3 regions of the Streptomyces sp. NPDC041191 genome follow, and region 2 is predicted to be linked to each of the others. Evidence: predicted binding sites of a transcription regulator. Region 2 holds the regulator's gene; each other region holds the start of a gene.
What was found. Region 2 encodes HrcA, which represses chaperone genes, less so after heat shock. Its sites were predicted from a motif close to TTNGCACTCNGNNNNNCNGAGTGCNAA; they were not measured.

Region 1 (7,096 bases), on a different contig from region 2:
TCGACCTGCTTCTGCGTGTCGGACCATGCCTTGTCACCGGGGGCCTTGGGCACGAGGTCGAACTCGTCCTGGCTCCGCACCAGGAAGTCGCCGACCGGCGTCAGATCGTGCTTGCCGGTCTCCGCGTCGGGTTTCGCCCGGTAGACGATGACGTTGAGTCCGTCCACCTCTCCGGCTTCGATCCGTTTCCTGAGGAGGGGCCACTCGATCTGGTTGAGCACGCTCGAATCCGTCGTGCCGTCCAGAACGCTGGCCGTGACCCAGCCCGTCAGGGACTTCACGTACGAACTCGACAGCTGCCTCCAGAGCTCGCCGAGGGTCGGGGACGAACTCCACGTCGGGAGGCCGAAGGTCAGGCCGTCGAAGATCCGGCCCTGGACCGAGGACTCCAGCACCACGCTGCGCCCCACGCTCGCGGCCTCGACGGAGAGGGCCGAGCCCGCCTTGGACCAGACGTGGCCGTGGTCCGCGGACTCGGTCGCACAGGTTTCCAGGGCCTCGTCGAACCCCTCTTTCTCCTGGTTCCTCTTGTACCAGTGGTACTGGACCCTGTTGCCGTACACACCTTTCCGGTGCAGTCCCTCCATGATGCCGTCGATGGCCCCGGCGTTCACGGAAGGCGGCTTGCCGGCCTCGGCCGCGAGGTCCTGCTCGACGCTCTCGAGGAACTTCTCGATGCCCTCGGTGAAGACGGGGTCGGCGGCAAGCCGGTGGATGCCCGAGATCCGTCGCTTCAGCTCGGCCTTCTCCATGGAGAATTTGATCATTCGCTCATCGGATTCCGGCATCGTCGGCCGTGGGGGGACATCCGCGTCCTCGGACTCCGTCGAGGTCTTCCGTACCGGGGTGTCCGGCATCCGCTGCACCGGGGTTCCGTGGCCGCAGCCCGTGTCGTGCCGGTGCCGTTCCTGTGCGTCGTCCTGCGCTCCGGGGTACCCGGACCGGCGGAGCATCTGGACGACGGCGGCGTTGCCCGCACCGCTCTGCAGGGCGAGGAGAACCGACTGCGGGGTTCCGGCACCGCCGGTCTGCCTGGTCGGGGATGCGGAGTTCCGCACGCGGCTGTCGTTCTCCGGGGCGGGGCGCCGGACTTTTCCTTCGCTGGACACGGGTCCTCATTCCGGGGGGCGGGGGCTTCCCTCTGGATACCGGAGGCGTGGGCGCGCGGACAGAGCCGGAAGGGCAGCGCCGGAGGCCGGTGGGCGGGACCGGAAGGGCAGCCGGTACGGGGCCCGGGGAACCGCTCGCCGACGCGCTCCTCCGGCCCGGACCCCGGCCCGGGAACGGCTCCCCGGCCCGGAAACGGCCCCGGCCCGGGAACAGCTCCGCGATCCGGGAAGGGACCTCCGGGAAACGCGCCGAGGGCGGCACCCCCCTCTCGGGGAGTGCCGCCCTCGGCTGTCGCGTCCAGCGACGAACCGCCGATCCCTCGGGATCAGAAGTCCATGTCACCGCCCGGCATGCCGCCGCCGGCCGGCGCGGCGGCCTTCTCCGGCTTGTCGGCGATGACGGCCTCGGTGGTGAGGAACAGCGCGGCGATCGACGCGGCGTTCTGCAGCGCGGAGCGCGTGACCTTCGCCGGGTCGATGATGCCCTCGGCGATGAGGTCGACGTACTCGTTGGTCGCGGCGTTCAGGCCGTGGCCGACGGGCAGGTTGCGGACCTTCTCCGCCACGACGCCGCCCTCGAGGCCGGCGTTGACGGCGATCTGCTTCAGCGGGGCCTCCAGGGCCAGCTTCACGATCGCGGCACCGGTGGCCTCGTCACCGGAGAGGTCGGCCTCCAGCTTCTCGAAGACGGTCGACGCCTGGAGCAGGGCCACGCCACCGCCGGCGACGATGCCCTCCTCGACGGCCGCCTTCGCGTTGCGGACGGCGTCCTCGATGCGGTGCTTGCGCTCCTTGAGCTCGACCTCGGTCGCGGCACCGGCCTTGATGACGGCGACGCCACCGGCGAGCTTCGCCAGGCGCTCCTGGAGCTTCTCGCGGTCGTAGTCCGAGTCGCTGTTCTCGATCTCGGCGCGGATCTGGTTCACGCGACCGGCGACCTGCTCGCTGTCACCGGCACCGTCGACGATGGTGGTCTCGTCCTTGGTGATGACGACCTTGCGGGCGCGGCCCAGCAGGTCGAGGCCCGCGTTCTCCAGCTTGAGGCCGACCTCCTCGGAGATGACCGTGCCGCCGGTGAGGATGGCGATGTCGTTCAGCATGGCCTTGCGGCGGTCGCCGAAGCCCGGGGCCTTGACCGCGACGGACTTGAAGGTGCCGCGGATCTTGTTGACCACCAGGGTCGACAGGGCCTCGCCCTCGACGTCCTCGGCGATGATCAGCAGCGGCTTGCCCGACTGCATGACCTTCTCCAGGAGCGGGAGCAGGTCCTTCACGGAGGAGATCTTGGAGTTGACGATCAGGAGGTAGGGGTCGTCGAGCGACGCCTCCATGCGCTCCATGTCGGTGGCGAAGTACGCCGAGATGTAGCCCTTGTCGAAGCGCATGCCCTCGGTGAGTTCCAGCTCCAGACCGAAGGTCTGGGACTCCTCGACGGTGATGACGCCTTCCTTGCCGACCTTGTCCATCGCCTCGGCGATGAGCTCGCCGATCTGGGTGTCGGCGGCGGAGATGGAGGCCGTGGAGGCGATCTGCTCCTTGGTCTCGACATCCTTCGCCTGCTCGAGCAGGGCGCCGGAGACGGCCTCGACGGCCTTCTCGATGCCGCGCTTGAGGGCCATCGGGTTGGCACCGGCGGCGACGTTGCGGAGGCCCTCGCGGACGAGCGCCTGGGCGAGGACGGTGGCGGTGGTCGTACCGTCGCCGGCGACGTCGTCCGTCTTCTTGGCGACTTCCTTGACCAGCTCGGCGCCGATCTTCTCGTACGGGTCCTCGAGCTCGATCTCCTTGGCGATGGAAACACCGTCGTTGGTGATCGTGGGGGCACCCCACTTCTTCTCGAGGACGACGTTGCGGCCCTTGGGGCCGAGGGTGACCTTGACGGCGTCAGCGAGCTGGTTCATGCCGCGCTCGAGACCGCGCCGGGCCTCCTCGTCGAACGCGATGATCTTGGCCATGTGAAGTGGTCCTCCCGGACATGGGGTGGATAACGCTCCAGGACCGCGCCGACGCCCGCGACGGACGGCCTCCGGTTGCTCCGCGCGGTTCCTTGCCCCACGCGGCCGACGGCCTCGCCTGCCCGATCCTCGTAGCACTCTCACCTTCCGAGTGCTAACGCCAATGATTAGCACTCGCCCTATGAGAGTGCAAGCGACTCTCGGGTTTCGGGCGGGGAGCCGGGGGTTCCGGAAGGCGGCGCGGAGGACCCGGCGGACGGGGGCCCGGGCGTACGGAGCCCCGAAGGAGCGGGCGCCCGGCCCGGAAGCCGCCCCGCCCCGCACACGCGAGAGGGGCCCGCGTCCCCTTGGGGATGCGGGCCCCTCGACGGCGTTGCGTCGGTGGCCGATCGCGCCGCGCTCAGACGGCGAGCTTGACCATGTCCGCCTGCGGACCCTTCTGGCCCTGCGAGATCTCGAACTCGACTCGCTGTCCTTCTTCGAGGCTGCGGTAGCCATCCATCTGGATCGCGCTGTAGTGGACGAAAACATCCGCACCACCGTCGACCGCGATGAAGCCGTAGCCCTTCTCCGCGTTGAACCACTTGACGGTGCCCTGAGCCATGCCTAACTCCCCTGTTACTGGCCCTTGCGCGGGGCCGCACTTCACGAACCCCGGGTCAGACCCTGCGCCGGAACGCGTCGACCGCGGCTGAATGTATCTGCCCAACTGCCCTCTGCAACAGGCCGTTCGAGCGAGAATTCTGGGCACGCCAGAAAGGAGGAAAGGGAGAATCCCTTGAATGTCCGGGCAAGTCGGGCCCGGCAAAGCGCGCAGAAGGTGCACAACGCGCGCACGGTTTGGCCACTTCTTGTCATGTCGGGGGGCGTTCTCATATGCGCCCGGCATGAGCGACGGAGGGGGCTTCCCCAACTCTACCGCGCTCAACCATACAGAATTGCCCCTTCCGCTTATGGATGCGGAAGGGGCAATTCGAGGATGGTTCACGGGCGATCCGAAAAGGACGGACCCGGAAGAACGGAGCGGAAGGGGCGGGCCGGCGGGGACGCCCGGCCCGCCGTTCAGCAGCCTCCGGCGACCGCCGGGATGATCGAGACGCCCGCGCCGTCCGGGGTGGCCGTCTCCAGGCCCTGCTCGAAGCGCACGTCGTCGTCGTTCACGTAGACGTTGACGAAGCGGCGCAGCCTGCCCTGGTCGTCCAGGACGCGGGCGGCGATGCCCGTGTGGTTCTTCTCCAGGTCAGCGATGACCTCGGCGAGGGTCGCGCCCTCGGCCGGGACCTCGGACCGTCCGCCGGTGTAGGTGCGGAGGATGGTGGGGATGCGGACGTTCACGGCCATGACTTCGTCACCTTTCGGGGGCTGGGGGGCTTCAGTGCGCCAGGCCGGCGTCGCGGAACGCGTCCAGGCTCGGGCGGATGGTGGCGGTCGCCTGCGAGGTGTCGGCCACCGCGTCCAGGGTCTTGAGGCCGTCGCCGGTGTTGAGGACGACGGTGGTCAGCTCCGGGTCGAGGAGGCCGTTCTCCACGAGCTTGCGGGTGACGCCGACGGTCACGCCGCCCGCCGTCTCCGCGAAGATGCCCTCGGTCCGCGCGAGCAGCTTGATCGCGTCCACGACCTGCTCGTCGTTCACGTCCTCCACGGCGCCGCCGGTGCGGCGGGCGATGTCGAGGACGTACGGGCCGTCGGCCGGGTTGCCGATCGCGAGCGACTTGGCGATCGTGTTCGGCTTCTGCGGGCGGACCACGTCGTGGCCGGCCTTGTAGGCGGCGGAGACCGGGGAGCAGCCCTCGGCCTGGGCGCCGAAGATCCTGTACGGCTTGTCCTCGACCAGGCCCAGCTTGACGAGCTCCTGGAGCCCCTTGTCGATCTTGGTGAGCTGGGAGCCGGACGCGATCGGGATGACGAGCTGGTCCGGGATCACCCAGCCGAGCTGCTCGCAGATCTCGTACGCGAGCGTCTTGGAGCCCTCGCCGTAGTACGGGCGCAGGTTGACGTTCACGAAGCCCCAGCCCTCGCCGAGCGGGTCGCCGATCAGCTCCGAGCAGAAGCGGTTCACGTCGTCGTAGTTGCCCTCGATGGCGACGAGGTCCCCGCCGTAGACGCCGGCCATGACGACCTTGCCCTGCTCCAGGTCGTGCGGGATGAACACGCAGGAGCGGAAGCCGGCGCGGGCGGCGGCGGCGCCGACGGCGCCGGCCAGGTTGCCGGTGGAGGAGCAGGAGAGGGTGGTGAAGCCGAAGGCGCGGGCGGCCTCGATGGCCTGGGCGACGACCCGGTCCTTGAAGGAGTGGGTCGGGTTGCCCGAGTCGTCCTTGACGAAGAGCTTCCCGGGGGCGACGCCGATCTCGCGGGCGAGGTTGTCGGCCTTGACGAGCGGGGTCCAGCCGGGGTTCAGGTTCGGCTTCTCGGCCACGTCGGCGGGGACGGGCAGGAGGGGGGCGTAGCGCCAGATGCTGGCGGGGCCGGCCTCGATCCGCTTCCGCAGTGCCTCGGGGTCGCCGGTCGGCAGGTCGTAGGCCACTTCGAGCGGCCCGAAACAGAGGGCGCAGGCGAAGATCGGGCCGAGGGCGAAGACTTCACCGCATTCGCGACAGGAGAGTCCGGTCGCGGGACCGAGGTCGACGGCGGTGGAGGGTGCGACGGTCTGTACAGCCATGGAGGCGAGGCCCTTTCTCCTCATCTTTCCCATGACGAATTTTTCGCCATGAGACGGATTTGGCACCTTCCCTAGCCGGTGGACCCCGATGGAGTACGAGACTGACCGACTGGAGGGTTGCCGGGGCTTCAACGGGCCGTTTCCCTCTGCCCCTCTGGATGAGCGGTATTCGGTTGTGAAGCGCGGTGGACTTTCGTTCCTGCGCTCCGGCGCGGATGCCACCCCGAAGTGCGGAGGGCGGTCGCGTTGTTCAAGACTGTAACCGAAGGCCCGGGCGCTTGGACGGCCCGTCCGAACCGCGAGATGGAGATCACGTGCTGGAAGAGGTGGAGCGCTGGCTGGCCCGGCGGTCCTGGTCCGTGGCGGACCGGCCGATGGAGCGGATCCTCGCCGCCAAGCGTGCGACGACGGTCAGCGTGGTGCTGCCGGCGCTGAACGAGGAGGCGACGGTCGGGGACATCGTCACCGTGATCCGGCGCGAGCTGATGTCGGAGTCGGTGCCGCTCGTCGACGAACTGGTGGTGGTCGACTCGGGCTCCACCGACCGCACGGCGGAGGTCGCGGCGGCGGCCGGCGCCCGGGTGGTCGCGCGGGACGCGGTCCTCCCCCGGATACCGGCCGTGCCCGGCAAGGGCGAGGTCCTGTGGCGGTCGCTGATGGCGACCGACGGGGACGTGGTGTGCTTCGTGGACGCGGACCTGCGGGACTTCTCCGCCGACTTCGTCACGGGGATCGTCGGCCCGCTCCTGACCGACCCGGAGGTCCACCTCGTCAAGGCGATGTACGACCGTCCGCTGGACGGCGTCCCCGGCCAGGGCGGCCGGGTGACGGAGCTGATGGCGCGCCCGCTGCTCAACCTGCACTGGCCGCAGCTGGCCGGCTTCGTCCAGCCGCTCGGCGGCGAGTACGCGGCCCGCCGCTCGCTCCTGGAGCGGCTGCCCTTCCCGGTCGGCTACGGGGTGGAGCTGGGCCTCCTCGTGGACGCGCTCCACACGGTGGGCCTGGACGCGCTCGCACAGGTGGACGTGGGGGTGCGCAAGCACCGGAACCAGGACGGGCACGCGCTGGGCCGGATGGCGGCGACCATCTACCGGACGGCGCAGCTGCGGCTCTCGCGGGGGCACCTGGTGCGGCCGTGGCTGACCCAGTTCGAGCGCGGCGAGCGGGGTTTCGAGCCGCGCACGTACGCGGTGGACACGGAGGAGCGGCCGCCGATGGCAGGGATCGCGGAGTACGCGCGGCGCCGCGTGGCGTAACGCCGTCCGATGATTCGCTTTGCCTACATTTCTTCCCCATGGGCTTCGGACAACGTATGGGCAGGGCGCTGACGGCGACGGCCCTGGCGGCGGTCGCGCTGGTACCGGTCGCGGCGG
Region 2 (7,096 bases):
ACGTCCGGCGGCAAGTACATCGCGCCGGCCGAGGTCGAGGGCCAGTTCAAGGCGGTCTGCCCCTTCGTCTCGAACATCCTGGTCCACGGCGCCGACCGGAACTTCTGCACCGCCCTGATCGCCCTCGACGAGCCCGCCATCCTCGGCTGGGCCGCCGAGCACGACCTCGCGGGCAGGTCGTACGCCGAGGTGGTCGCCGCCCCGCAGACCCAGAAGCTCGTCCAGGGCTACGTGGACCGTCTCAACGAGGGCCTCCAGCGCTGGCAGACGATCAAGAAGTTCCGCCTGCTGCCGCGCGACCTCGACATCGAGCACGGCGAGCTGACCCCGTCCCTGAAGCTGAAGCGGCCGGTCGTGGAGCGGGAGTACAAGCACCTCATCGAGGAGATGTACGCGGGCTCGCGGGAGGCCTGACCGGCGTCCCCGGCGGCGGGCCGGCGGTTCACCCCGGGCGGTACGGGACAATGGGACCCATGCCTTCCGTACTGCCCGATGGTGAGACCGTTCCCGAGGACGGGGCGCTTCCCCCGTACGCCCTGGAAGGGGCCGGGGAGCGCCCGCTCGGGTTCTACCTGCACGTGCCGTACTGCGCGACGCGCTGCGGCTACTGCGACTTCAACACCTACACGGCGAGCGAGCTGCGCGGCACGGGGGGCGTGCTCGCCTCCCGGGACAACTACGCCGGACAGGTCGTCGAGGAGGTCCGGCTCGCCCGGAAGGTCCTCGGGGACGACCCCCGGCCGGTGCGGACCGTCTTCGTCGGCGGCGGCACGCCCACGCTGCTCGCCGCCGGCGACCTCGTCCGCATGCTGGGGGCGATCCGGGACGAGTTCGGGCTCGCGGACGACGCCGAGGTCACGACCGAGGCCAACCCGGAGTCGGTCGACCCCGCCTACCTGGCGGAGCTGCGCGAGGGCGGCTTCAACCGGGTCTCCTTCGGCATGCAGAGCTCCCGGCAGCACGTCCTGAAGGTCCTCGACCGCACCCACACGCCCGGACGCCCCGAGGCGTGCGTCGCGGAGGCGCGGGCCGCCGGGTTCGACCACGTCAACCTCGACCTGATCTACGGCACGCCCGGCGAGACCGACGACGACTGGCGGGCCTCGCTCGACGCGGCGATCGGCGCCGGCCCCGACCACGTCAGCGCCTACGCCCTGATCGTCGAGGAGGGCACGCAGCTGGCCCGCCGCATCCGGCGCGGCGAGGTCCCGATGACCGACGACGACGTGCACGCCGACCGGTACCTGATGGCCGAGGAGGTGCTGTCCGGAGCCGGTTTCGAGTGGTACGAGGTGTCCAACTGGGCCACCTCGGAGGCCGGGCGCTGCCTCCACAACGAGCTGTACTGGCGCGGCGCGGACTGGTGGGGCGCGGGCCCCGGCGCCCACAGCCACGTGGGCGGGGTCCGCTGGTGGAACGTGAAGCACCCGGGCACGTACGCGGCGGCCCTCGCCGCCGGGAGGTCGCCCGGTGCCGGACGCGAGCTGCTCTCCGGGGAGGACCGGCGGGTGGAGCGGATCCTGCTGGAGCTGCGCCTCCGGGACGGAGTCGAGCTGGCCCTGCTCAGGCCCGCGGGGCTCGCCGCCTCCCGCAAGGCCCTGGAGGACGGCCTCCTCGACCCCGGCCCGTACGCGGCCGGGCGGGCGGTCCTGACCCTGCGCGGGCGGCTGCTCGCGGACGCGGTGGTGCGGGACCTGGTGGACTGAAGCGGGCTCCGGGGGCGCCCTACGGCGCCGTCACGAAGTCGATCAGCTCCTCCACCCGGCCCAGCAGCGCCGGCTCCAGGTCCTTGTACGACGTGACCCGCGACAGGATGTGCCGCCAGGCCGCGCCCGTGTTCTCCGGCCAGCCCAGGGCGCGGCAGACGCCCGTCTTCCAGTCCTGGCCGCGCGGGACCGCCGGCCAGGCGGGGATGCCCACCGAGGACGGCTTCACCGCCTCCCAGACGTCGATGTACGGGTGGCCGACGACCAGCACGTCCGGCGAGGTCACGCGCGCCGCGATCCGGGACTCCTTCGAGCCCGGGACCAGGTGGTCCACCAGGACGCCGAGGCGCGCGTCGGGCGCCGGTCCGAACTCCGCGACGATCGCCGGCAGGTCGTCCACGCCCTCCAGGTACTCCACGACCACGCCCTCGATCCGCAGGTCGTCGCCCCAGACCCGTTCCACCAGCTCGGCGTCGTGCCGGCCCTCCACGTAGATCCGTCCCGCCCGCGCCACGCGCGCGCGTGCGCCCGGCACCGCCACCGAGCCGGAGGCCGTGCGGGTGGGGCGCGCCGGCCCGGCGGAGGGACGGACCAGGGTCACGGCCTTCCCCTCCAGGAGGAAGCCGCGCGGTTCCAGCGGGAAGACCCGGTGCTTGCCGAAACGGTCCTCCAGGGTGACCGTGCCCGCCTCGCAGCGGATCACCGCCCCGCAGAAGCCCGTCGTCACCTCCTCCACGACGAGGTCCCGGTCGGCCGGGACCTCCGGGACGGGCGCCGAGCGCTTCCAGGGGGGCGTCAGGTCCGGGTTGTAGCTGCGCATTCGCAGGACGTTATGACACCTCGAAGCGGCGTGCCAGTTCCTCCCGCTGGCGTCGTACGAACGAGGCGTCCACCACCGCTCCGTGCCCCGGTACGTACACCGCGTCCTCGCCCCCGAGCGCGAGGAGCCGGTCCAGGGCGTCCGGCCAGCGGGACGGGATCGCGTCCGGGCCCGCCTGCGGCTCGCCCGACTCCTCCACCAGGTCCCCGCAGAAGACCACCTCGGGCGGGCCGGGCACCAGGAGCACCAGGTCGTGGCCCGTGTGCCCGGGGCCGACGTTCGCCAGGAGCACCTGCCGGCCGCCCAGGTCGAGGGTTCGCTCGCCGGAGACCACGTGCTTCGGCGCCACCAGCACGTCCACCGCCTCCGCCGCGGCCTCCGGGTCCAGGCCGTGCCGCACCGCGTCCGCGCGCAGCGCCTCCCGGTCCCGCTCCCTGCCCAGCAGTTCGTCCGTCCCGACCGCGCCGAGGACCTCCGCGCCCGAGAAGGCCGCCGCGCCGAGCACGTGGTCGAAGTGCGGATGGCCCAGTGCGATGTGCGTCACCCTCCGGCCGCCCGTGAGTTCCGCCACCTGCGCCCGCAGCCCGGCGCCCTCGGTGAGTGACGACCCCGTGTCGTACAGCAGGACCGCCCGTTCGCCCAGGACGAGGCCCACCGTGGCGTCCCACCGGGGCAGCCGCCGCCGTCCCACGCCGTCCGCGAGCCGTTCCCATCCGCACGCTTCCCAGTCCACATCCATGCGGCGACGCTAACCGGTGGGACGCCGCCTCCTTGCCAGGAGCGTCGTGTGCCGCCGTACACTGGCCGGGGCCCGTTGGCACTCGGGCAGGGCGAGTGCCAAAAGCGGAGCAACCGGAACGACGACGACAGCTGGAGGTGCGCACGATGCTCAGCGAACGCAGACTCGAAGTGCTGCGCGCCATCGTCCAGGACTATGTCGGGACGGAGGAGCCCGTGGGCTCCAAGGCGCTCACGGAGCGCCACAAACTCGGCGTGTCGCCCGCCACCGTGCGCAACGACATGGCCGTACTGGAGGACGAGGGCTACATCGCCCAGCCCCACACCAGCGCCGGCCGCATCCCGACCGACAAGGGCTACCGGCTGTTCGTGGACCGGCTCGCGGGCGTCAAGCCGCTGTCGACGCCCGAGCGGCGCGCCATCCACAACTTCCTCGACGGCGCGGTCGACCTGGACGACGTCGTCGGCCGCACGGTCCGGCTGCTCGCGCAGCTCACCCGTCAGGTCGCCGTCGTCCAGTACCCTTCGCTGACCCGTTCGACCGTCCGGCACGTGGAACTGCTCTCGCTGGCCCCCGCCCGCCTGATGCTCGTCCTCATCACGGACACCGGCCGGGTCGAGCAGCGGCTCGTGGACTGCCCGGCGCCCTTCGGCGAGACCTCCCTCGCCGACCTGCGGGCCCGGCTCAACAGCCGGGTCGTCGGCCGTCGCTTCGCCGACGTGCCGCAGCTGGTGCAGGACCTCCCCGAGTCCTTCGAGGAGGCCGAGGACCGCGCCACGGTCTCGACCGTGCTCGCGACCCTCCTCGAAAGCCTCGTCGAGGAGCACGAGGAGCGGCTGATGATCGGCGGCACCGCCAATCTCACCCGCTTCGGACACGACTTCCCCCTGATGATCAGGCCCGTCCTGGAGGCACTGGAGGAGCAGGTCGTGCTCCTCAAGCTGCTGGGCGAGGCCAAGGAATCGGGCATGACCGTACGCATCGGGCACGAGAACGCCCACGAGGGACTGAGCTCCACGTCCGTCGTCTCGGTCGGCTACGGTTCGGGCGGCGAGACAGTCGCCAAACTCGGCGTGGTCGGACCGACCCGCATGGACTACCCCGGAACGATGGGAGCGGTACGCGCAGTGGCACGTTACGTCGGACAGATCCTGGCGGAGTCGTAAGTGGCCACGGACTACTACGCCGTACTCGGCGTGCGCCGCGACGCGTCCCAGGACGAGATCAAGAAGGCGTTCCGGAGGCTCGCGCGCGAGCTGCACCCGGACGTCAATCCCGATCCGAAGACGCAGGAACGCTTCAAGGAGATCAACGCCGCCTACGAGGTCCTCTCGGACCCGCAGAAGAAGCAGGTCTACGACCTCGGCGGCGACCCGCTCTCGTCCTCCGGCGGAGGCGGCGCGGGCGGCTTCGGGGCCGGCGGCTTCGGCAACTTCTCCGACATCATGGACGCCTTCTTCGGCACGGCCTCGCAGCGCGGCCCGCGCTCGCGCACCCGCCGCGGCCAGGACGCCATGATCCGCCTGGAGATCGACCTCAACGAGGCGGCCTTCGGCACCACCAAGGACATCCAGGTCGACACGGCCGTCGTCTGCACGACCTGCTCGGGCGAGGGCGCCGCCCCCGGCACCTCCGCGCAGACCTGCGACATGTGCCGCGGCCGGGGCGAGGTCTCCCAGGTCACCCGTTCCTTCCTGGGCCAGGTCATGACCTCCCGCCCCTGCCCGCAGTGCCAGGGCTTCGGCACCGTCGTCCCCACCCCGTGCCCCGAGTGCGCGGGTGACGGACGGGTCCGCTCCCGCCGCACGCTCACGGTCAAGATCCCGGCCGGCGTCGACAACGGCACCCGCATCCAGCTCGCGGGCGAGGGCGAGGTCGGCCCCGGCGGCGGCCCCGCCGGCGACCTGTACGTCGAGATCCACGAGACCCCGCACGACACGTTCCAGCGGCGCGGCGACGACCTGCACTGCACGGTCACGATCCCGATGACGGCGGGCGCGCTCGGCACCAAGGTGCCGCTGCAGACCCTCGACGGCGTCGAGGAGATCGACATCCGGCCCGGCACCCAGTCCGGCCAGTCGATCCCGCTGCACGGGCGCGGCGTCACCCACCTGCGGGGCAACGGGCGCGGCGACCTCATCGTGCACGTCGAGGTCCAGACCCCGAACAAGCTCGACGCCGAGCAGGAGCGCCTGCTGCGCGAACTGGCCGAGCTGCGCGGCGAGGAACGGCCCACCGGCCAGTTCCACCCGGGCCAGCAGGGGCTGTTCTCGCGTCTGAAGGACGCGTTCAACGGGCGCTGACCGGCGCCCGTACGGGAGGGGGGGCGGCATCCCGGTGCCGCCCCCCTCGCGTGTCTCCCGCGCGGGTCCGCGCGGTCGTGGGCGCCGGGCGGGCCGCCGCGCTTCCCCGCGCCCGTCCGCTGTCCTTCCCCGCCCTCGTCCGGCGGCGCGACGTGCCCGTCCGGCGGCATGAAACGATGCCCATATGTCCACCACCGCACTGAACGGCCTCTCCCGGCTCCCGATCGTGCAGGCTCCCATGGCGGGTGGCGCCTCCTGTCCCGAGCTCGCCGGAGCCGTCTGCGAGGCCGGGGCGCTCGGCTTCCTGGCCGGCGGCTACAAGAGCGCCGGGGGCATGTACCAGGAGGTCAAACAGGTGCGCCGGCTCACCGCGCGCCCCTTCGGCGTCAACCTCTTCGTGCCCCCGGGCGGCCCGGCCGCCGACCCCGCCGCCGTCGAGGTCTACCGCCACCAGCTCGCGGGCGAGGCCGCCTGGTACGAGACCCCGCCCGGCGGGACCGACGACTCCCGCGACGACGCCTACGACGCCAAGCTGGCCATCCTCCTGGAGGACCCGGTCCCGGTCGTCTCCTTCACCTTCGGCTGCCCCGCGCCCGAAGTCCTCGCCTCCTTCGCCCGCGCGGGCACGTACACGATCGTCACCGTCACCTCCGCCGAGGAGGCCCTGGCCGCCGAGCACGCCGGGGCCGACGCCGTCTGCGTCCAGGGCGTCGAGGCCGGCGGGCACCAGGGCACGCACCGCGACGACCCGGACGAGGACGGCGCGCCCGGCACCGGACTGCTCGCCCTCGTCACCCAGGTCCGCGAGAGCGTGGGACTGCCGGTCGTCGCCGCCGGCGGGATCATGCGCGGCGCCCAGATCGCCGCCGTCCTCGCCGCCGGGGCCGACGCCGCGCAGCTCGGCACCGCCTTCCTCCGCTGCCCCGAGTCGGGCGCGCACCCGCTGCACAAACAGGCCCTGACGGACCCGCTGTTCACCCGGACCGCCCTCACCCGGGCCTTCTCCGGGCGCCCGGCGCGCGGACTCGTCAACCGCTTCATGCGCGAGCACGGGCCGTACGCCCCCGCCGCCTACCCCGAGGTCCACCACCTCACCGCCCCCCTCCGCAAGGCCGCCGCCGCCGCGGGCGACACCCAGGGCATGGCCCTGTGGGCGGGCCAGGGCCACCGCCTGGCCCGCGAACTCCCCGCCGCGCGGCTGGTCGAGGTCCTCGCCGCCGAACTCGGCACCGCGCTCTCCGAGCTGTCCCGGCCGTCCCGGCCCTCCCACAGGAGCACCCCATGACCGCACCCGTCTTCGTCGTCGACGCCGTCCCCGGCGCCGGGAGCTTCCTCCTGGACGGACCCGAGGGCCGCCACGCCGTCTCCGTGAAGCGGCTGCGGGAGGGCGAGGAGGTCGTCCTCGTCGACGGCCGGGGCCGCTGGGCCGCCTGCGAGGTGCTCGCCGCCGAGGGCAAGGACCGGCTCACCGTACGGGTCGCCGAGGTCCACGAGGACCCCGGGGAGGAGCCCCGGATCACCGTCGTCC
Region 3 (7,096 bases), on a different contig from region 2:
CCGGTAGAACCTGTCGTACTCGTTCAGGGCGAGGAGGTCGGCCCGGCCGTCGCCCGACCAGTCACCGACGGCGACGAGGGACTCCATGGCGTTCCAGCCGCCGCTGCCGACCAGGACGCGCGGGGCGAGGGAGCCGGTCCGGCCCGGGTAGAGCCAGAGCTTGCCGGTGGCGGCCTCGCGGGCGTACAGGTCGGCCCGGCCGTCACCGTTCATGTCACCGACGCCCACCAGGGCGTTCATGGCGTTCCAGCCGCCGTTGCCGATCAGCTTGCGCGCGCCCAGGCCGCCGGACGCGGTGCCCGGGTAGAGCCAGAGCCTGCCGGTGGACTTCTCGACCGCGAGCAGATCCGCGCGGCCGTCGCCGGACAGGTCTCCGTACGCGGCGATCCGGCTCATGGCGTTCCAGCCGCCGTTGCCGATCAGCTTGCGCGCGCCCAGGCCGCCGGTCCCGGTGCCCGGGTAGAGCCAGAGCCTGCCGGTGGCGGCCTCGCGGGCGATCACGTCCTCGCGGCCGTCGCGGCTGAAGTCACCGTGCCGGACGAGGGCGTTGAAGCCGTTCCAGCCGCCGGAGCCGGCCAGACGGCCGGTTCCGTCGCCGGGCAGGAACCACAGGCGGCCCGCCGGGTCGCGGGAGAGGACGTCGGCCCTGCGGTCGCCGTTCAGGTCTCCGAAGCCGGCGGCCTTGGGGGTCGTCTCCGCGTACCAGTCGGGGTAGGGAGTCGTCTCGCACTCCCGGAGGGTGCGGACGAGCTTCACCGAGCGGACGGTGACGTTCTCGCTGAGGCTGGTGGGGTAACCCTCGTTCCGGTAGCGGCTGTAGCCGTTCGCCCGACCGTAGTTCTGCTGCTCGTACACGCAGGCGACCAGCGACGTCCGGTTCATGACCATCCGGATCCTGCCGTCCCAGGTGCCCAGCGTCGGCTTGTCCGTGTTGAACGTGAGCATCGAGCCCGTGCCGCTGGAGTCCTTCCAGGCACAGAAATAGCCCGACGGGCAGTCGCTCACCGCGGCCTGCGCGGGCGCGGCACCCGCGCCGAGCAGGCCGAGCGACGTGAGTCCCAGCGCGGCGGCCGTGGAGGCCAGGCGCCGGAACAGGGGTCTACGCATCAATTCCCTCCTGTCGCGGCGCGCGTACGGAAGATCGCACCGCGCCGCGAGGAGGAAGGTACTCGTACCCGCGTTCGTACCGGCCACCGGGGCCCGGCCCGGGAGGGAAAGGTCCCTGCCGCCCCGGGAGGCGAACGCCGAGGCCCGGTGCCCCCGCGACGGGAGCACCGGGCCTCAACTGTCAGTCAGCCGCCTCAGTGGGAGTGGCCGTGACCGTGGCCGTGGCCGTGGTCCGCCGGCTCCTCTTCCTTCTTCTCCACCACGAGGGTCTCGGTGGTGAGGAGGAGGGAGGCGATCGAGGCGGCGTTCTCCAGGGCGGAGCGCGTCACCTTCACCGGGTCGATGACGCCGGCCTTGACCAGGTCGCCGTACTCGCCGGTCGCGGCGTTGAAGCCCTGCCCCTTGTCCAGCTCCGCCACCTTGGAGGTGATGACGTAGCCCTCCAGGCCGGCGTTCTCGGCGATCCAGCGCAGCGGCTCGACGGCGGCGCGGCGGACGACCGCGACACCCGTGGCCTCGTCGCCGGTCTTGCCGAGGTTGCCCTCCAGGACCTTGACGGCGTGGACGAGCGCGGAGCCACCACCGGAGACGATGCCCTCCTCGACCGCGGCGCGGGTCGCGGAGATGGCGTCCTCCAGACGGTGCTTCTTCTCCTTCAGCTCCACCTCGGTGGCGGCGCCGACCTTGATCACGCACACGCCGCCGGCCAGCTTCGCGAGGCGCTCCTGGAGCTTCTCGCGGTCCCAGTCGGAGTCGGTGGACTCGATCTCGGCCTTGATCTGGTTGACGCGGCCCTGCACGTCCTCGGAGTTGCCGCCACCGTCGACGATGGTGGTGTCGTCCTTGGTGACCGTGACGCGGCGGGCGGTGCCGAGCACGTCCAGGCCGGCCTGGTCGAGCTTGAGGCCGACCTCCTCGGCGATGACGGTGGCGCCGGTCAGCGTCGCCATGTCGCCGAGCATCGCCTTGCGGCGGTCGCCGAAGCCGGGGGCCTTGACGGCCACCGCGTTGAAGGTGCCGCGGATCTTGTTCACGACCAGGGTCGACAGGGCCTCGCCCTCGACGTCCTCGGCGATGATCAGGAGCGGCTTGCTGGCGCCGGCCTGGATGACCTTCTCCAGGAGCGGGAGCAGGTCCTGGATCGAGGAGATCTTGCCCTGGTGGATCAGGATGTAGGGGTCGTCGAGGACGGCCTCCATGCGCTCCTGGTCGGTCACCATGTACGGGGACAGGTAGCCCTTGTCGAAGGCCATGCCCTCGGTGAAGTCCAGCTCCAGGCCGAAGGTGTTGGACTCCTCGACGGTGATGACGCCGTCCTTGCCGACCTTGTCCATCGCCTCGGCGATGAGCTCGCCGACCTGCTGGTCCTGCGCGGAGAGCGCGGCGACGGCGGCGATGTCGGACTTGTCGTCGATCGGGCGCGCGGTGGCGAGCAGCTCCTCGGACACGGCCTTGACGGCGGCGTCGATGCCCTTCTTCAGGGCGGCCGGGGAGGCGCCGGCGGCCACGTTGCGCAGGCCCTCGCGGACGAGCGCCTGGGCGAGCACGGTGGCGGTGGTGGTGCCGTCACCCGCGATGTCGTTGGTCTTGGTCGCCACCTCCTTCACGAGCTGGGCGCCGAGGTTCTCGTACGGGTCCTCGATCTCGACCTCGCGGGCGATCGTGACACCGTCGTTGGTGATGGTGGGGGCGCCGAACTTCTTGTCGATGACGACGTTGCGGCCCTTGGGGCCGATCGTCACCTTCACCGTGTCGGCAAGCTTGTTGACGCCGCGCTCAAGGGCGCGACGGGCGTCCTCGTCGAACTTCAGGATCTTCGCCATGGGAGCGGTTCAGCCCTCTCGGAATCGGGTGGAACGAACCGCGCCCCGGGGCGCCTGGAAGGGGCCTCGGGGCGCAGCTCAAAGCATCTGCTTCAGGTACTTCGGTACTTCGGTGAACTACTTCTCGATGATCGCGAGCACGTCGCGGGCCGAGAGGACGAGGTACTCCTCGCCGTTGTACTTCACCTCGGTGCCGCCGTACTTGCTGTAGAGCACGACATCGCCGGTCTTGACGTCGAGCGGCAGGCGCTCGCCGTTCTCGAAGCGGCCCGGGCCGACGGCCAGGACGACGCCCTCCTGGGGCTTCTCCTTGGCGGTGTCCGGGATGACCAGGCCAGAGGCGGTGGTCTGCTCGGCGTCGAGCGGCTGGACCACGATGCGGTCCTCGAGCGGCTTGATGGCAACCTTGGAGCTGGTGGTCGTCACGATCCGACCTCCCCCTTCGGAGATCACGGGGTTGACTGTCTGAGGTGGCGAACCAGGTGGATCCGTCGTCGCGGGTGCCGGACCTGCCCGTCGCTGTGTTGGCACTCTCCGGTGGGGAGTGCCAGAGCTGACACTATGACCGCGATTAGCACTCGGTCAAGCGGAGTGCCAATTGATCGCTCCGTGGCGTGATCGGGAGGGTGGTCGGGAACGCGGTCGGGGACGCGACCGGGGCGCGGTCGGGGACGTGACCGGGGCGCGGTCGGGGCGCGGTCGGGCGGAGTTCTCCCGCGCTCCCCGTACGGACCGTCCCCCGCCCCCGCCGGTCTCAGACGTAGTCCTCCAGCTTCGCCACCGCGTACCCCTTGGCCGTGATCACGTCCATCACGCGGCGGACCATGTCGGCCATGCTGCCGTCCCAGTCCTCCTTGCCCCGGAAGTGGGTGAGCACGATGTCGCCGGGGTGCAGGTCCCGGTCCCACTCGCGCCACTCCATGCGGTCGGGGAACGCCTCGGCGGCCCACAGCGGGACCGCCCGGATGCCGCAGGACCGGGCCGCGCGCAGCGTGTCGTCGTTGTAGTTGCCGTACGGCGGGCGGAAGAGTTCGGGCCGCTTGCCGTACTTCTTCCCGATGACGTCCTGCATGCCGCAGATCTCGCGCTTCTGCTCCTCGTACGAGAGTCCGGGCAGGTAGCGGTGGTGGAGGGTGTGGTTGTGGAGGGCGATCCCGCCCTTCTGGGACTTCTGCATCCGGGAGAAGTACGCGTAGTCGTCGTTGATGACGTAGTCGCTGAGGAAGGCGCTGTACGGCAGCCGGAGCTCGTCCATCATCCGCAGCAGCTCGGGGTCCTTCTCCGCGCCGTCGTCGATCGTCAGGAAGACGACCTTCTCCTCGGTCGGCACGGTGGTGAAGACGGGCGGCATGCCGTCGCTCTTCGTCTCGAAGCCCTTGCGGGTGCTGATCGCCGGCTTGACGGCCGGCGGGGCGGGCGCTTCGAGCGGGGGCTTCGCGAGGCCCCACTTCCGGGCGGCGAGCACCCGGGCGGCCCGCTGGGCGCGGAGCTCCTCGGCCCGCGACCGGGGGGCGGCCCGGGGTCCGGCCTCCCGCTGCGGGGCCTGCTGGCCGGCGGCGGGGACGGGCGGCGCGGCGCGGTCCGGCGCGGCGGCTCCGGAGCAGGCCGTGGCGGTCGCGGCGAGGGCGGCGACGACGAGCGCCGCCCCGAGCGTCCGGCGGGAGCGGTGCACCCCTTGTGCCATCTTTTCTTCCTTTTGTCGTACGAGCTGCATGGCGCCGCATCCTGTCAGCGCGGGAACCCCCGCCGGGCCGCGACACCGCCGTACCGCGCCCGCCGTCCCCCGGCCGGCCCACAGCCCTCCAGGGACCACAATGGGGCGGTGACCGACCTCGCCTCCTTCGCCGCCCTGTTCACCCCCGAGGGGCAGGCGCTCCTCACCGCCCTGCGCGACCACGACCCCGCCCGGGAACTGGCGGTGGCCTCCCGGCTGCGCCGTGACCACCCGGTCGAGCTGGTCACGGCCGCGCTCGGCCAGGCACGGCTGCGGCAGCGGGCGGTGGCGAAGTTCGGCGCGGAGGACGCGTTCCGGATGTACTTCACGCCGAACGGCGTCGAGCAGTCGACCCGGGCCTCGGTCGGGGCGTACCGGGCGGCCCGGATGAAGGCGCTGGGCGTCGGCAGCGTGGCGGACCTGTGCTCCGGGATCGGCGGCGACGCGATCGCCCTCGCCCGCGCCGGGATCTCCGTCCTCGCCGTCGACCGCGATCCGCTGACCGCCGAGGCGGTCCGCGCCAACGCCGAGGCCCTCGGCCTGTCCGGACTGATCGAGGTCCGGTGCGCGGACGTGACGGAGATCGACACGCGCCCGTACGACGCCGTCTTCGTGGACCCGGCGCGGCGCGGCGGCCGGGGCAGGATCTTCGACCCGGAGGCGTACTCCCCGCCGCTGTCCTGGGCCGTCGAGGCGGCCCGGAAGGCCCCGCACGCCGCCCTGAAGGTGGCGCCGGGCATCCCGCACGAGGCCGTTCCCGCGGAGGCCGAGGCCGAGTGGATCTCGGACGGCGGGGACGTGAAGGAAGCCGTCCTCTGGTTCGGTACGGAGCCGGGCGCGCGCCGGGCCACCCTGCTGCCCTCCGGCGCGGGCCTCACCGGGCGCGGGCTGCCCGACCCGGCGGTCCGGCCGGTCGGCCGCTACCTGTACGAGCCGGACGGCGCCGTCATCCGCGCGCACCTCGTCGCCGAGGTGGCCGAGGAGCTGGACGGCGGCCTGATCGACGAAACGATCGCGTACGTCACGGCGGACGCGCTCGTCCCCACCCCGTACGCCGCCGCGTACGAGATCACCGACGAACTCCCCTTCAACCTGAAGCGGCTGAAGGCACTGCTGCGGGAGCGCGAGGTCGGCACCCTGACGGTGAAGAAGCGCGGCTCCGCGGTCGAACCGGAAGAGGTCCGGCGCAGGGTGCGGCCCAAGGGTCCCCACGCGGCGACGGTGCTGCTCACCCGGGTCGCGGGGGCCCCGACGATGCTGATCGGCCGGCCCGTCCGGCCGGACGGGGAGCGGTGAGCGGCGCCGGGCGCCGGCGGGAGCGCCGGGCGGCGCCCCGGGCCGGTGGACCGCGCCGCGCGCCGACCGCGCCGACCGCGCCGACGGTCCTCGCCGGCCCCGCGCCCCGCACGGTTCACGCCCCGTGGGGCCCGGGTCCCCGTGCCTCCGTGTCCCCGGGGGTCAGGGCGGGGGCGCGCCCCTCTCCCGCGCCCGCCCGAGCAGCAGCGCCCGCTCGCTCCCGTTGCGGGTGAGGGACGCCGCGCGCTCGAACTCGGCGCGCGCCTCCGCCGTCCGTCCCAGCCGGGCCAGCAGGTCCCCCCGGACGCTGGGCAGCAGGTGGTAGCGGGCCAGGGACGGCACGGCGGCGAGGGCGTCGACCAGCGGGAGGGCCGCCGCCGGGCCCTCGGCCCTCGACACGGCGACCGCGCGGTTCAGCTCGACCACCGGGGAGGGGGCGAGGACGCCGAGCCGCCCGTACAGCGCGGCGATGAGCGCCCAGTCCGTCTCCTCGTACGACGCGGCCCGCGCGTGACAGGCCGCGACGGCGGCCTGGAGGGCGTACGGCCCGTAGTCCCGCGGGTCCCCGGCCCGCTCCAGGGCCGCGAAGCCGCGCCGGACCAGCGACCGGTCCCAGCGGCGCCGGTCCTGGTCGGCGAGCAGCACCGGCCGGCCGTCGGGACCGGTCCTGGCGGCCGTCCGGGCCGCCTGGAGTTCGAGCAGGGCGGCCAGGCCCTGCGCCTCGCCCTCCCCGGGGACGAGGGCGGCGAGGACGCGGGCGAGCCGGAGGGCGTCCTCGCACAGGCCGGGCCGCAGCAGGTCGTCGCCCGAGGTCGCCGCGTACCCCTCGTTGAAGATCAGGTAGACGACCTCCAGGACGGAGCCGAGCCGGGCGGCCCGCTCCTCGCCGTACGGCACCTCGAACTCCACGCCCGCCTCGGCGAGCGTCCGCTTGGCGCGGGTGATCCGGGCCGCGGCGGTCGCCGTGGGCACGAGGAGGGCGCGGGCGACCTCGTCCGTCCGGAGTCCGCCGACGAGCCGCAGCGTCAGGGCCGTCCGCGCCCCGGCGGAGAGGACGGGGTGGCAGGTGGTGAAGACCAGCCGCAGCACGTCGTCGTCGATGTCGCCGGGTCCGGAGGGCTCGGGGTCGTACGCCTCCCCGGTGAGGGCGCGGCCC

Region 1: a site for HrcA is predicted at 3,232-3,258, ahead of groL (chaperonin GroEL). Genes of this name have one in related genera too.
Region 3: a site for HrcA is predicted at 3,502-3,528, ahead of groES (co-chaperone GroES). Genes of this name have one in related genera too.

The regions. Positions count from the first base shown of each region.
Region 1 is NZ_JBVIZC010000002.1:466,204-473,299, forward strand. It holds gene ACZ6AQ_RS05315 (hypothetical protein) at 1-767, opposite strand, end outside; gene groL (chaperonin GroEL) at 1,436-3,064, opposite strand; gene ACZ6AQ_RS05325 (cold-shock protein) at 3,465-3,668, opposite strand; gene ACZ6AQ_RS05330 (MoaD/ThiS family protein) at 4,127-4,405, opposite strand; gene thrC (threonine synthase) at 4,437-5,723, opposite strand; SAM riboswitch class I at 5,741-5,888, opposite strand; gene ACZ6AQ_RS05340 (glucosyl-3-phosphoglycerate synthase) at 6,038-6,979, shown strand; gene ACZ6AQ_RS05345 (hypothetical protein) at 7,018-7,096, shown strand, end outside.
Region 2 is NZ_JBVIZC010000005.1:77,736-84,831, reverse strand. It holds gene ACZ6AQ_RS11620 (AMP-dependent synthetase/ligase) at 1-414, shown strand, start outside; gene hemW (radical SAM family heme chaperone HemW) at 474-1,706, shown strand; gene ACZ6AQ_RS11610 (DUF3097 domain-containing protein) at 1,726-2,526, opposite strand; gene ACZ6AQ_RS11605 (MBL fold metallo-hydrolase) at 2,537-3,265, opposite strand; gene hrcA (heat-inducible transcriptional repressor HrcA) at 3,412-4,431, shown strand; gene dnaJ (molecular chaperone DnaJ) at 4,432-5,568, shown strand; gene ACZ6AQ_RS11590 (nitronate monooxygenase) at 5,753-6,853, shown strand; gene ACZ6AQ_RS11585 (16S rRNA (uracil(1498)-N(3))-methyltransferase) at 6,850-7,096, shown strand, end outside.
Region 3 is NZ_JBVIZC010000002.1:136,764-143,859, forward strand. It holds gene ACZ6AQ_RS03675 (FG-GAP-like repeat-containing protein) at 1-1,107, opposite strand, end outside; gene groL (chaperonin GroEL) at 1,302-2,930, opposite strand; gene groES (co-chaperone GroES) at 3,048-3,356, opposite strand; gene ACZ6AQ_RS03690 (polysaccharide deacetylase family protein) at 3,685-4,614, opposite strand; gene ACZ6AQ_RS03695 (THUMP-like domain-containing protein) at 4,753-5,940, shown strand; gene ACZ6AQ_RS03700 (RNA polymerase sigma factor) at 6,103-7,096, opposite strand, start outside.